Hoeflea algicola: one gene and its partner. The protein of the gene in region 1 interacts with the protein of each later gene in a pairwise test. Links are inferred from orthologs where the notes say so. Each region holds a gene or a part of one and is shown in the gene's direction. Other genes may lie near its edges.

Evidence for each region.
Region 2: the proteins of OEG84_RS04370 (region 1) and OEG84_RS14475 interact in binary tests that used the Escherichia coli proteins (3 or more experiments, as listed by UniProt). The link is inferred for Hoeflea algicola from one-to-one orthologs.

Annotation. Positions count from the first base shown.
Region 1 is NZ_JAOVZR010000001.1:864,923-872,806, reverse strand. Bases 2,092-4,825 are described here. They hold OEG84_RS04370 (single-stranded DNA-binding protein), read left to right. Parts: upstream 2,092-3,052; coding sequence 3,053-3,598; downstream 3,599-4,825. Other genes in these bases: OEG84_RS04355 (hypothetical protein), read left to right, coding at 4,513-4,825; OEG84_RS04360 (VOC family protein), read left to right, coding at 4,017-4,430; OEG84_RS04365 (hypothetical protein), read left to right, coding at 3,700-3,960; uvrA (excinuclease ABC subunit UvrA), read right to left, coding at 2,092-2,645. Outside these bases: more of uvrA, read right to left, coding at 1-2,091; more of OEG84_RS04355, read left to right, coding at 4,826-4,935; OEG84_RS04350 (DUF1905 domain-containing protein), read right to left, coding at 4,970-5,272; OEG84_RS04345 (MarC family protein), read right to left, coding at 5,284-5,913. UniProt on the Escherichia coli protein: Plays an important role in DNA replication, recombination and repair. Binds to ssDNA and to an array of partner proteins to recruit them to their sites of action during DNA metabolism. Acts as a sliding platform that migrates on DNA via reptation.
Region 2 is NZ_JAOVZR010000001.1:2,953,735-2,960,406, reverse strand. What follows is about bases 1,271-4,187. They hold OEG84_RS14475 (primosomal protein N'), read left to right. Parts: upstream 1,271-1,585; coding sequence 1,586-3,790; downstream 3,791-4,187. Other genes in these bases: OEG84_RS14470 (ArsR/SmtB family transcription factor), read left to right, coding at 4,042-4,187; fsa (fructose-6-phosphate aldolase), read right to left, coding at 1,271-1,489. Also shown: OEG84_RS14485 (1-acyl-sn-glycerol-3-phosphate acyltransferase), read left to right, coding at 1-792; more of fsa, read right to left, coding at 836-1,270; more of OEG84_RS14470, read left to right, coding at 4,188-4,329; OEG84_RS14465 (permease), read left to right, coding at 4,326-5,384; OEG84_RS14460 (thioredoxin family protein), read left to right, coding at 5,421-5,657; OEG84_RS14455 (OsmC family protein), read left to right, coding at 5,691-6,095; OEG84_RS14450 (DUF2061 domain-containing protein), read right to left, coding at 6,332-6,544.

The DNA of each region.
Region 1 (7,884 bases):
GTGGTCGGTTCGTCGAGAATGTAGAGCGTGCGCCCGGTCGAACGTTTCGACAGTTCCTTGGCGAGCTTGACGCGCTGGGCTTCGCCGCCCGAGAGCGTGGTCGCCTGCTGACCCACCTTGATATAGCCGAGACCCACGCCCTGCAGCGCCTGCAGCTTGTCACGCACGGCGGGGACGGCGGCAAAGAACTCAACGCCTTCCTCGACCGTCATGTCGAGCACGTCGGCGATCGATTTCTGCTTGAAGGTGACGTCAAGCGTTTCGCGGTTGTAGCGCTTGCCGTGGCAGACATCGCAGGTGACGTAGACATCGGGTAAAAAGTGCATCTCGATCTTGATGACGCCATCGCCCTGGCAGGCTTCGCAGCGGCCGCCCTTGACGTTGAACGAGAAGCGGCCGGGTTGGTAGCCGCGCGCCTTGGATTCCGGCAGGCCCGCAAACCAGTCGCGGATCGGCGTGAAGGCGCCGGTATAGGTGGCCGGGTTGGAACGCGGCGTGCGGCCAATCGGCGACTGGTCGATGTCGATCACCTTGTCGATGTGCTCGAAACCGTCGATGCGGTCGTGCTCGGCAGGATTTTCGCGCGCGCCCATCACCCGCCGTGCCGCCGCCTTGTAGAGCGTCTCGATCAGGAAGGTCGACTTGCCGCCGCCCGATACGCCGGTCACCGCCGTAAAAAGGCCAAGCGGAATCGACGCGGTGACATTCTTGAGGTTGTTGCCGCGCGCACCGATGACCTTGAGTTCTTTATTCTTCTTGGCCTTGCGGCGCTCGGCCGGCACCGCCACTTCCCATTCACCGGAGAGGTATTTGCCGGTGATCGAGCGTGGATTGGCCATGATGTCGCCGGGCGTGCCCTGGGCGATGATCTCGCCGCCATGAATGCCGGCATGCGGGCCAATGTCGACCACATAATCGGCAGTCAGGATCGCGTCCTCGTCATGTTCGACGACGATCACCGTATTGCCGATATCACGCAGATGCTTGAGCGTTTCGAGAAGCCGGGCATTGTCGCGCTGGTGCAGGCCGATCGAGGGCTCGTCGAGCACATAGAGCACGCCGGTAAGCCCGGAGCCGATCTGCGAGGCAAGCCGGATACGCTGGCTTTCGCCGCCTGACAGCGAGCCTGAATTGCGCGACAGCGTCAGGTAATCGAGCCCGACATCGTTGAGGAATTTCAGACGGTCGCGGATTTCCTTGAGAATCCGGACAGCAATCTCGTTCTGCTTGTCGTTGAGACGGGCGGGCAGATCCGAAAACCACTCACCGGCGTTGCGGATCGACAGTTCGGTGACTTCGCCAATGTGGCGGCCATCGATCTTGACCGCGCGAGCCTCAGGCTTCAACCGGTAGCCGTCGCAGGCCGGGCAGGGGGCATTGGACATGTAGCGCTCGATTTCCTCGCGCGCCCAGGCGCTGTCGGTTTCCTTCCAGCGCCGCTCGAGATTGGGAATGATGCCCTCGAAATTCTTCGACGTGGTGTAGGAGCGCAGGCCGTCATCATATTTGAAGGCGATCTTGTCGCTGGTGCCGCGCAGAATGGCCTTCTGGCCTTCCGCCGGCAGATCGGCCCAGCGATCACCCAGCTTGAAGCCGAAATGCTTGCCCAGTGCTTCCAGCGTCTGGGTGTAATAAGGTGAACTCGACTTGGCCCAGGGCGCCACCGCGCCGCCGCGCAGGGTCAGGTGCGGCTCGGGGATGATCAGTGCCTCGTCGATTTTCTTCTGCGAGCCAAGCCCGTCGCAGGTCGGGCAGGCGCCATGCGGGTTGTTGAAGGAAAACAGCCGTGGCTCGATCTCGGAAATGGTGAAGCCGGAGACCGGGCAGGCGAATTTCTCCGAAAACAGCATTCGCTCATGGGTTTCATTCTTGGACTTGTTGGCCGAGCCGCCTCCCGAGGTCTCGCTGTCGGGCAGCGGCTTGTCGGCGAATTCGGCAATCGCCAGACCGTCGGCCAGCCGCAAACAGGTTTCCAGGCTGTCGGCCAACCGTGCCGAGATGTCGGGTCGCACGACGATGCGGTCGACGACAATGTCGATGTCGTGCTTGTATTTCTTGTCGAGCGTCGGGGCGTCGGCGATTTCGTAGTACTGGCCGTCGATCTTGACCCGCTGAAAGCCCTTTTTCATGTACTCGGCAAGTTCCTTGCGGTATTCACCCTTGCGGCCGCGCACCACCGGCGCCAGCACGTACAGCCGCGTGCCTTCTTCCAGCGTCAGCACGCGGTCAACCATCTGGCTGATGGTCTGGCTTTCGATCGGCAGGCCGGTGGCCGGCGAATAGGGCACGCCGACGCGCGCAAACAACAGCCGCATGTAATCGTAGATTTCGGTCACGGTGCCGACGGTGGAGCGCGGGTTGCGGCTGGTGGTCTTCTGCTCGATGGAGATTGCCGGCGACAGCCCGTCGATCTGATCGACATCGGGTTTCTGCATCATCTCGAGAAACTGCCGCGCGTAAGCCGACAGGCTCTCGACATAGCGGCGCTGGCCCTCGGCATAGATGGTGTCGAACGCCAGCGAGGATTTGCCCGACCCCGACAGCCCGGTCATCACGATCAGGCTGTTGCGCGGCAGATCGAGATCGACATTCTTGAGATTGTGCTCGCGGGCTCCGCGAATGGTAATGGATTTCAGTTCCGTCATGACGCCGCCGATTTGCCGTGGAGCGTCCTGTGCGTTCGCCTGAACGCCCGCGGTTCGCTCGCATATTCAAAAAGCCTCAACGGTCCGATTTCCCCATCCGAGGTCGCAATCGAATCCCGCAAAAACACTGCCCCTCATGAACACCAGACTTGCATTATGGTTCCGGGGGCAGACCAGACCCATACATAAGCACCTCATCCGCAATGTCGAGATGCCGCGCTTGCGGTTGCACTGTCCGAGGCGAATCTCTTGACAGAAACTGACATAATCATTAGAACAAATAAAGAACAAAAAAGGCCTGTGGATTGTGCTGGCCGGCAGGACGGGGGAATAGGCGATCCTGTAAGGTGCCCTTGATTTGGACGGGGCGGCGCAGAGCCGCCTGAAGTGTTGGAAGGTGAAACATCATGGCGGGCAGCGTCAACAAGGTCATACTCATTGGCAATCTGGGTGCCGATCCGGAGATCCGGCGCACCCAGGACGGTCGTCCGATCGCCAATCTGTCGATCGCCACCTCGGAGAGCTGGCGCGACAAGAATACCGGCGAACGGCGCGAAAAGACCGAATGGCACCGGGTTGTCATTTTCAACGAAGGTCTGTGCAAGATTGCCGAAAGCTATCTCAAGAAGGGCTCGAAAGTCTATCTTGAAGGCCAGTTGCAGACCCGCAAATGGACCGACCAGTCGGGTCAGGACAAATACTCCACGGAAGTGGTGCTGCAGGGCTTTAACGGCAACCTGACGATGCTCGACGGCCGCAATGAAGGCGGCGGTGGCGGCGGGAGCCGTAGTGGCGGCGGCGGCGATTATGGTGGTGATTTCGGCGGCGGCGCTCCCTCGGGTGGTGGCGGTCGCGGTGGATCGGGTGGCGGCGGTGGTTCCGGAGGCGGATTTGGCGGCGGCGCCGGTGGTGGTGGCGGATCCCGCGATCTCGACGACGACATTCCGTTCTGACCAACAGCTTGACTGTAAGGTCGCTTTGTCAGTCCGGTTTTGGTTCGGGCGCTCCGCTCATGCGGCGCGCGCCGAGCTGAACAGTGGGGAGGACAATGACCATGGCAGAAGAACAGACAACATCGCAACAAGCGCCCGTGTCACGGTGGCGGATCATTCTGGCGGCGGTGCTTGATTTCTTCACCGCGTTTTTTGTCATTGGTTATCTGGTCGGCACCGTCACCGGTGAAACAAGCGGTGCGGGGTTCCAATTGAACGGGATGTCGGCGCTGGTGGCGTTTGCCCTGGTCGTGGCCTATTTCTGGCTCTGTGGAAAATATCTCGGCGGAACCATCTGGCAGCGAATCCTCAAGGCACGCTGATGCCCATCCGCTGATTTTGCAGGCAGGTCAGCCCTGCGGGGATACGGGAGACAGATTTGCGCCAGTCCATTACCCATGTTGCCCTCGTGGTGCGCGATTATGACGAAGCCATTGGCTTTTACTGCGGTGTGCTTGGCTTCGATCTCCTCGAAGACACTTATCAGCCCGAGCAGGACAAGCGCTGGGTGGTGGTGCGGCCCAAGGGCGGGCAGGGCGCCTCGATCGCGCTGGCGCGGGCGTCCAGGCCGGAGCAGGAACCGTTTGTCGGCAACCAGACCGGTGGGCGTGTGTTCATGTTTCTCAACACCGATGATTTTGCCAGGGATTTCGCCCGGCTGAATGCCGCCGGTGTCGAATTCGTGCGCGAGCCGCAGATCCATGATTACGGCACGGTGGCGGTTTTCCGCGATATCTACGGCAATCTGTGGGACCTGCTGCAACTCGCCGAAGGCCATCCCGCGGCTGTTTGAGCCCCGCTCTGATGACAATGTGGGCGCCGTTGCACTCAAAATTGATTGGCATTGGCGCTGGCGAGCAGCCAAATATAGCTGCATGACAGCTTCAGCACACAAAACCCTTCACCGGTCCCTTCATCGTTTACCGCGCCTTGTGGTCCTCTCCCTGTTTGCCGCCGCAGCAGCGCTTGCCTTCTCTATTGCCGCGGGGGCCGCCGAGGCTGATGTGGTCGCGGCCAAGTTCAAACGTGCTTCTGACGGCACCTACCGGTTCGATGTCAGCGTTCGGCACGCCGATGACGGTTGGGAGCATTATGCCGACAAATGGCAGGTGCGTGGCCCTGATGGCGAGGTCTACGGCGAAAGGGTGCTTGCACATCCGCATGACACCGAGCAGCCGTTTACCCGCAGCCAGTCCGGCATTGTCATTCCTGACGGTGTCGATGCCGTCACCATCCGCGCCCATGACATTCGGCACGGCTGGAGCGGCAAGGAACTGACAGTCGATCTCGCCGAATAACCTGCCGGAAGCCGGGTAGGCCCCGTATCGGGGTTCAACCGGTCGTCAGATCAACGGTGATGCGGTCGCCTGCGGCAAGTGATTCTGCCCGGCGGATAGCAGCCTTGACCGGCAGGAAGTAGCAGCCAGATTTTGTGTCGGGAAACAGCGATGTGGCCCATTCGGAGTTGCCGATGCAGACACGCACCCGAACCGAGCCAAAGCTGTTGGTCTTGCCCGCGTAAAAGCGGATCTGGTGCGAGATTTCAAGTGGAACAGTGACAAAGTTCCAGGGTGCCTTGGCGGTATCAACCCGCCAGAGCTCGGCCTCGAAGCGGTTCGATTGTTCAGGTTCCACCAGCCGCTCCGTCAGACCGTCAGGAATGCCTGCTTGATGCCGTCGACCACGAACTGCACCGACAGCGCCGCCAGCACAACACCAAGAAGCCGGGTGAGGATGGTGCGGCCGGTATCGCCCAGGAACCGGTCCAGCCGCTCGGCGATGACGAGAAAGGCAAACAGCACCAGCGAAGCGGCGATGATGACGCCGATCAGTCCGGCGCGCTCAACCGGCGCATAGAACGACCCCGCCAGCAGGATCACCGCCGAGATCGCCCCGGGCCCGGCAATCAGCGGGATCGCCAGCGGAAACACCGCGACATTGGAGATGTGGTCCTTGGTGATGGCTCGCTCGGCACTCTTTTCCTGGCGTTCGTGGCGCTTTTCAAAGATCATCTCGAAGGCGATCCAGAACAACAGGATGCCGCCGGCGATACGGAAGGCGCCGAGTGAAATGCCGAGCACACCGAGGATACTGGCGCCGGCAATGGCGAACACCATGAGGATACCGGCGCCGGTGATGGTGCCGCGCAACGCCACCTGCAACCGCTGGCTTCTGGTCATGCCGGTTGTCAGGCCGAGAAAGATTGCTGCCAGTCCCGGCGGATCGAACATGACGATGATGGTGACAAAGGCATTTATGATCAGATCGGCATTCATGCGACATCCCCCTGCGCACCTTGAAAACCGGTGCTTTCAACCGGCTTACGACACCACGGCGGCAACCGAAACCCCCGATCTTGACGACAGCAGTGGAGAATGTTGCGAGAAAGCCCGAATTCGGGCGTGATAATTGGCGACGCGGTTGGGTTTCGGCTATAAGGCGCTAATGATTCCATTCAATGTTCGTGGACCGCTTTGACAGACCAGAAAACACCCGCCGGACCGATTACGCCAGGCATTCAACCGGTTTCGATTATCGATGAGATGCAGCGCTCCTATCTCGATTACGCCATGAGCGTGATCGTCAGCCGGGCGCTGCCGGACGTGCGCGACGGGCTCAAGCCCGTGCACCGCCGAATTCTGCACGCCATGCACGAGGGCGGCTATCACTGGAACCGCAAATACGTGAAGTCGTCGCGTATCGTCGGTGACGTGATGGGTAAATATCACCCGCATGGCGACCAGTCGATTTATGACGCGATGGTGCGGATGGCGCAGCATTGGTCGATGAGCGCGATGCTGATTGACGGGCAGGGCAATTTCGGCTCGATCGACGGCGACCCGCCGGCAGCCATGCGGTACACCGAATCGCGGTTGGCCAAGCTCGCCCACGAGATGCTCGAGGACATCGACAAGGATACGGTCGATTTCCAGGAAACCTATGATCTCGTCGGGCCGCGAGCCCAAGGTCTTGCCGGCGCGGTTTCCGACGCTGTTGGTCAATGGCGCGGGCGGCATCGCCGTCGGCATGGCCACCAACATTCCGCCGCACAATCTGGTCGAGGTGGTCAATGGCGCCGTCGCGATCATGGAAAATCCGGCGATTGATCTTATCGAGCTGATGCAGATCATCCCCGGGCCGGATTTTCCGACGTCAGGCATCATTTTGGGCCAGGCCGGCATCCGCCAGGCGTTCGAGACCGGCCGTGGATCAGTGATGATGCGCGGCAAGGTTCATGTCGAGCCGATGCGCAACGACCGTGAAGCCATCATCATCACCGAGGTTCCCTACCAGGTGAACAAGGCGACGATGATCGAGAAGATGGCCGAACTGGTGCGCGACAAGCGTATCGAGGGCATTTCCGACCTGCGTGACGAATCCGACCGCCAGGGCTACCGCGTGGTGGTTGAGCTCAAGCGCGATGTCGTTGCCGATGTGATCATCAACCAGCTTTACCGCTACACGCCGCTGCAGACCTCGTTCGGGGTCAACATGGTGGCGCTCAATGGCGGCAAGCCTGAGCTGATGAACCTGATCGACATGCTCAAGGCGTTTGTGGCGTTCCGCGAGAACGTGATCACGCGGCGCACCAAATATCTGCTGCGCAAGGCGCGCGAACGGGCGCATGTGTTGGTGGGTCTCGCCATCGCGGTGGCCAATATCGATGAAGTCATCGCCCTGATCCGCAAGGCGCCGGATCCTGCGACCGCACGCGAGCAATTGATGACCCGCCGCTGGCCGGCAAAGGACGTGGAACCGTTGATCCTTCTGATCGACGATCCGCGCCACCGCATCAACGAGGAAGACGGCACCTACAACCTCTCCGAGGAGCAGGCGCGCGCCATTCTCGAATTGCGCCTGGCTCGCCTGACAGCACTTGGTCGTGACGAAATCGGCGACGAGCTCGGCAAGATCGGTGATGAAATCAAGGACTTCCTCGAGATTCTCGCGTCCCGCGTCAGGGTACAGCAGATCGTCAAGGACGAATTGATTGCCGTGCGTGACGAATTCGGCGTTCCCCGCCGCACCCAGATTACCGAGGGTGGCGCGGACATGGACGACGAGGACCTGATTGCGCGCGAAGACATGGTGGTGACCGTCAGCCATGCCGGCTACATCAAGCGGGTGCCGCTGGCCACCTACCGGGCGCAGCGACGCGGCGGCAAGGGCCGGTCCGGCATGTCGACGCGCGACGAGGATTTCGTCACACGGCTGTTTGTCGCCAACACGCACACGCCTGTGCTGTT
Region 2 (6,672 bases), 2.1 Mb from region 1 along the record:
TGGCCGTTGATGCGCCCACTGGTTTACGCAACCCTGAAATATGGCGCCGCTGTGCGAATGGCTGACGCGATTTCAGCGATGTCAGGCCACGAAGCCTTCAAATATCTCAGCGATCTGCTGCAGCTCGATATCCAGTCGCAAAACGCGCACCGGATTCCGCGCGAGGGCGGCTTTCTTCTGGTCGCCAATCACCCAACCGGTATCGCCGATGGCGTGGCAATGTTCGATTTTCTCACCCGGCACCGGCCCGACATGATGATCTTTGCCAATCGCGACGCGGTGCGGGTCAGCCCGCGATTTGATGAAATCATCATCCCGGTGGAATGGCGCGATGATTTCAAGAGCCGTGACAAAACCCGCGAGACCTTGCAACTGACCAACCGCGCGGTTCAGGACGGCAAGGCCACGGTGCTATTTCCATCGGGCCGAATTGCGTTCTGGAACGAAGGGAAACTCACCGAACGTCCGTGGAAGGTATCGGCGGTGACGCTGGCGCGACGGCATTCGCTGCCGGTGGTTCCTGTGCACGTCTCGGCGCGCAATTCCGGGCTGTTCTACTGGCTGTCAAAGCACTCGACAGAGCTGCGCGACATGACTGTGTTTCACGAGCTTCTGAACAAGAAGAACCATACATTCCGGTTTACCGTCGGCGAGCCGATCATGCCGGAAGCGCTTGACGGCGACCCCAATGAAGCGGTGCGGGCGCTCGAATATCACACCGTGCACGGGCTTGCCAAAGACCCGAACCGGGCGTTTGAGGCGGCTCCGAGCGACTGGAGCCAGGCCGCCTGAAAAGCGGCCCGGCATGGCTCATGCGGGTGTCGGTGTCGTCTGCTCAGACAATCTTCTGGCCGGTCTTTTTCCAATCAGCGAGAAAATTCTCAAGACCCTTGTCGGTGAGCGGGTGCTTGACCAGAGCCTTGATGGTGGAGGCAGGAATAGTGGCCACATCGGCGCCGATCAGGGCTGCTTCGCGCACATGGTTGACGGTGCGGATCGAGGCGGCGAGAATTTCGGTGTCGAAGCCATAATTGTCGTAGATCTGGCGGATTTCGCGGATCAGATCCATGCCGTCCATGGCCATGTCGTCAAGCCGGCCGATAAAGGGCGAAATGAAGCTGGCCCCGGCCTTGGCGGCGAGCAGTGCCTGGTTGGCGGAGAAGCACAGCGTCACATTGGTCTGGTGTCCATCGGAAACCAGCGCCCGGCAAGCCTTGAGGCCATCGAGCGTCAGCGGCAGCTTGATGCAGATGTTGTCGGCGATCTTGGCCAGCACCGCCGCCTCTTTCATCATCGCGTCATACTCGGTGGCGGTGACCTCGGCTGAGACCGGGCCGTCGACAATCGCACAGATTTCCTTGGTAACTTCCTGGATGTCGCGGCCGGACTTCATGATCAGCGACGGATTGGTGGTCACCCCATCGATCAGGCCCAGATCATTGAGTTCCTGAATCTCGTTGACGTCGGCGGTATCGACAAAGAATTTCATTTTCTTACTCCAAAGCTTCAGCGGCGGGTTCGTGCCGGCGCTTCAATGATATATCTGGGTTTCCTTTAGCCCAATGTGGGGGCAAGGTCACGCTACATGGACAAAGATTCGCGACAAATTGATGGTGGGCTGTTTCCGCGTAAAGTGGTTCCGGTGCTGCTGCCGATGCCTGCCGAGCGGGCCTATTCCTATGCGCTGCCTGAAGGCGTTGACGCTGTGCCAGGTCAGATCGTGCAGGTGCCGCTGGGCCCGCGGCTGGTTGCCGGGCTGGTATGGGACGGCCCCGCCGACGTGATCAATCCCGACAAGCTGCGCGAAATCGTCCAGGTGTTCGACTGTCCGCCGATCGTCGAGCCAATGCGGCGGTTCATCGACTGGGTTTCGGCCTATACGCTGTCGCCGCCCGGGCTGGTGGCGCGGATGGCGCTGAGGGCGCCGGCGGCGTTTGATCCCGAGCCGATGATCAATGCGCTGCGGCTGACCGGTGAACAGCCGGAGCGGCTGACGGCGGCCCGCGAGCGGGTGCTGGCACAGGCCGGTGACGGGCTGGCCTGGAGCAAGAGCGGCTTGGCACACGCCGCCGGGGTGTCGCCCGGGGTGATCGACGGGCTTGCCGCGCAGGGCGTGTTCGAGGCGGTCAAGCTGCCGCCGCCACCCGTGGTGGCAGCGCCCGATCCGGATTTCAGCCCGGCCGAACTGGAAATCGACCAAATTGCAGCGGCCGATGCGCTGCGCGCCACGGTGGCCAAGGGCGGATTTGCGGTGACGCTTCTTGATGGCGTTACCGGGTCGGGCAAGACCGAAGTCTATTTCGAGGCAATCGCCGAAGCGATAAGGCAGGGCCGGCAGGTGTTGATCCTGCTGCCGGAGATCGCGTTGACCAGCGCATTCCTCGACCGGTTTCACGACCGGTTCGGGGCGCGGCCGGCGGAATGGCATTCGGAACTGGCGCCCAGAACACGCGAAAAGGTCTGGCGGCAGACCGCCGAGGGTCGGGTCAATGTGGTGGCCGGCGCACGCTCGGCGCTGTTCCTGCCGTTTTCCGATCTCGGCCTGATCATTGTCGATGAGGAGCACGACCCGGCCTACAAGCAGGAGGATAGGGTGTTCTACAATGCCCGTGACATGGCGGTGGTCAGGGCGCGGCTCGCCGATATTCCGGTAGTGCTGGCCTCGGCGACGCCGTCAATCGAATCCCGCGTCAACGCCGCCCAGGGGCGCTACCATCACCTGGTGCTGTCGGGCCGCTACGCCGATGCCGGGCTGCCTGATCTCAAGCTGGTGGATCTAAGGCGGCATGCGCCGGCGCGCGGCGGCTTCCTGTCGCCGGTGCTGCTCAAGGCGATGGCCGAGACGTTGGAGCGTGGCGAGCAATCGCTGCTGTTTCTCAATCGGCGCGGCTATGCACCGCTGACCTTGTGCCGAGTGTGCGGGCACCGGTTCGAGTGTCCGCAATGCTCGTCCTGGCTGGTCGAGCACCGGTTCCGGGCGCAACTGCAATGCCACCATTGCGGCCACAACGAGCCGACGCCGCAGGCCTGTCCGTCATGTGGAACGCTGGACCATCTGGTTGCCTGCGGCCCGGGAATCGAACGGATCGCCGAGGAAGCCGACAAGCATTTTCCCAAGGCGCGCACCATCGTGCTGTCATCCGACATGACGGGTGGTACACGGCGGCTCAGGATCGAGCTCGAAGCAATTGCCAAGGGTGAGGCCGATATCGTCATCGGCACACAGCTGGTGGCCAAGGGCCACAATTTTCCGCTGATGACGCTGGTTGGCGTGGTCGACGCCGATCTGGGGCTATCAAACGGCGACCCGCGGGCGGCTGAACGCACCTATCAGCTGCTCTCCCAGGTGACCGGCCGGGCGGGGCGGTCGGGGCGCAAGAGCCACGGCCTGATTCAGACGTTTCAACCGCAGCATCCGGTTATGCAGGCCCTGGCGTCGGGCGATCCGGAGGCGTTCTACGAACGCGAGACCGAGGAACGGCGGCTGGCGGTGCTGCCGCCATTCGGGCGGCTCGCCTCGGTGATCATTTCGGCGGCGACACGGCCTGAGGCAGAGAGCCATGCGCGGGCCTTGCGCGGCTGTGCGCCATCATCCTCGGGAATCATGGTGCTCGGCCCGGCGGAAGCGCCGTTGGCGCTGATTCGCGGCCGCTACCGGTTCAGGCTGCTGGTGCATGGTGCGCGCGGCAACGACATGCAGGCATTCCTGAAACAGATGCTGGCCAAGGGCCCGAAGCCGCGCGGCTCGGTGCAGGTTCAGGTCGATATCGATCCGCAGAGCTTTCTGTAAAGTAGAGCCACGTGGAGCGAGAAGGATGGACTATTTGTTACGGGGGCTTTCAGATGTTCTCTACAGATCTTCTTCTGGTGAAATAGGCGGGCTGCGAGCTTTCACAGCGCACGGCACCAACGGCGCGTAAGCGGACAAAGTATCAATTCGCTGCGCCAGCGCCATTGGCTGCTGTTATCGAAGGGCCGAGCCTGCAGAGCAGATTGATATGGATCAACGCGCATATGCGGAAAAGCGCATATTAACGCGTCATGCAGGAGATACTCAACGCCCTTTGCGATTCAACCCGCCGCGCCGCACTCGCCATCGTTTGGGATGGCGGTGAGCATTGCGTTTGCGAATTGATGGACCGGCTTGATGCAAGCCAGAGCCGCATGTCGCGACACATGAAGGTGTTGCGTGAAGTTGGTCTCGTCGTCGATCGGCGTGATGCGCAATGGGTCCGTTTTCGGCGAAGCCCGGATATTGCGCCAGAAATCACGACGATGATCTCCGCCGTTTTGAACGCCGAAAAACTCTTCGAACAGGAAATCGCATGACGACGGCAATCCATGAAATTGGTCCGAAACGCGAAACGTCAGACTGGGTCTGGTATGCGGGTATTTTTGGTGCTGCTGTCATTGGCTGGCTGGCATACGGTCAGTTGATCCCCTTCTCCGAATGGGTCACCGCCCTGTTCCCCGTTGCCCGCGACAGCCACAGCGGCGAGGCGATCGCATTCTTCGCCTATGATGTGCCAAAGGTGCTTTTGCTACTGACGGGTATCGTCTTTGTGACGGGCGTGCTGCGCAGCTGGTTCAGCCCCGAGAAGACCCGTGCAATGCTTGCGGGCAAACGAGAGATACTGGGCTATCCGCTGGCGGCTTTACTGGGGGTGCTGACGCCGTTTTGTTCGTGCTCGTCTGTGCCGCTTTTCATCGGCTTTGTTTCGGCTGGCGTCCCTCTGGGCGTGACGTTTTCGTTCCTGATCGCAGGTCCGATGGTCGGCCCTGTCGGACTTGGGCTGCTTTATGGCCTGGTCGGGTGGCAAATTGCCACGATCTATCTTGTGTTCGGCTTCTCGATTGCCACGGTCGCAGGCTACGTGATGGGGAAGATGAGGCTGGAACGCTACCTGCAGGATTGGGTGCGCGAACTGAACGCTGGCCCGGTTGGCGACCTGCCCGAGGTAAAGTTCATATTTATCGACAGGTTGAAAATCGGCGTCGAGCAAGTCCGCGAGATTGTCGGCAAGGTCTGGATCTGGGTGTTGGTCGGTATCGGTATCGGCGCATTGATCCACGGCTATGTGCCCGAAGCGATGATGCTGAAGATCATGGGGGGTGAGGCGTGGTGGTCGGTGCCCGCAGCGGTGGTTGTCGGCGTGCCGATGTACACCAATGCTGCAGGCGTCATTCCCATCGTGGAGGCATTGCTGGGCAAGGGCGCGGCTCTTGGTACGACGCTCGCCTTCATGATGTCGGTGATCGCGCTGTCGCTGCCGGAAATGATCATTCTCAAACAGGTGCTGACGTTGCGGTTGATCGCGATCTTTATCGCTGTTGTTTCGGCGGGCATCCTCGCCACCGGCTACCTCTTCAACTTGCTATTGTAACCGGGTTCATGATTTCGCACCCTGAAAGGACATCCCATGAAATCTGTCAAAGTTTACGGCCCTGGCTGCAAGCGCTGCGAGACCACCGAAAAGATGGTGCGCGACGCGGCTGCGAAACTGGGTATTGATGTCACCATCGAAAAGGTAGCTGACGCCAAATCCATTGCAATGGCGGGTGTCATGTCGACACCGGCGCTTGCGGTTGATGGCAAGCTCGTCCATGCGGGTGGGCTTCCCGACGCGGCCAAGCTGGAGCAATGGCTGGCGGCCTGAGTTTCCTGACGTCGCCTTTGTGGAGCGAAAGACATGCTTGAATACAACGTAACTGCCCGCCGAATCGACGACCACGGATCAGAAGCCTATGCCAAGGACGCACGGATCGTTCTGGACACAGATGTGGCGGGCCGCGATGACGCGTTCAATCCGGCAGAAATGCTGCTGGCGAGCCTCGCGGCTTGCATGCTGAAGGGGGCCGAACGGGTGGCGCCCCTGCTTGAGTTCGATCTGCGCGCCATCGACATCAAACTGCATGGTGTCCGGCAGGACAGCCCGCCCAAAATGGTCCGTATCGACTATGAAATCGTGGTCGACACGGACGAGACCGACGAGAGGTTGGACCTGTTGCATCGGAATCTCCGCAAATACGGCACCATTTCCAACACGCTGAGCGAAGCAATCGAGCTTGTCGGGACCATTCGGCGAACGGCCTGACACAAGCCTCTAGGACGTCAAAGCCTGTTATTCGGTACCGAAAGATGTCCTGCTTCGATACTCGGAAATGTCGTTCGAGTAACCGGCAGCAAAGCTGAAGGCGGGCTCCAGGCAGACGAGTGCTAGGTTCGGCCCTGGGTCGGGAGCGTCGGCCCAGGGGTCTGCGCTGCTCCTCTCAACGGTCATCTGACCACCTCGGTTAGCTTGTAAAACCGGAGCCAGCTTACCTTGCGCCCTCATGCGTGTCGCTCCCGGATGCCCCATCTCACCCGTGCCCAGATCCGTTCGTGGACGATGAAGAAGGCCAGTCCGCTTGTCGCTGTCGAGAAGGCGAAAGACAGGGCGGTGATCACCGAGCCGGTGTAAAACCAGGCCAACGCGCCGCTGACAGCAAGGCCGAGGATCTGCCAGGTGATGGCTTTGACGATGGTTCTGATTTTTGAGTCCATGGTGGGCCTCCGATTTCTGGGTTCGGATTGGTTTCGGGTTCTGGCGAGTCCGATACTAGGCCAAGCAGCGTACTGCCGGAATTTGGTGTTTTCGCTCCGTAAAATCTCATTTGTTGATTAATATCACC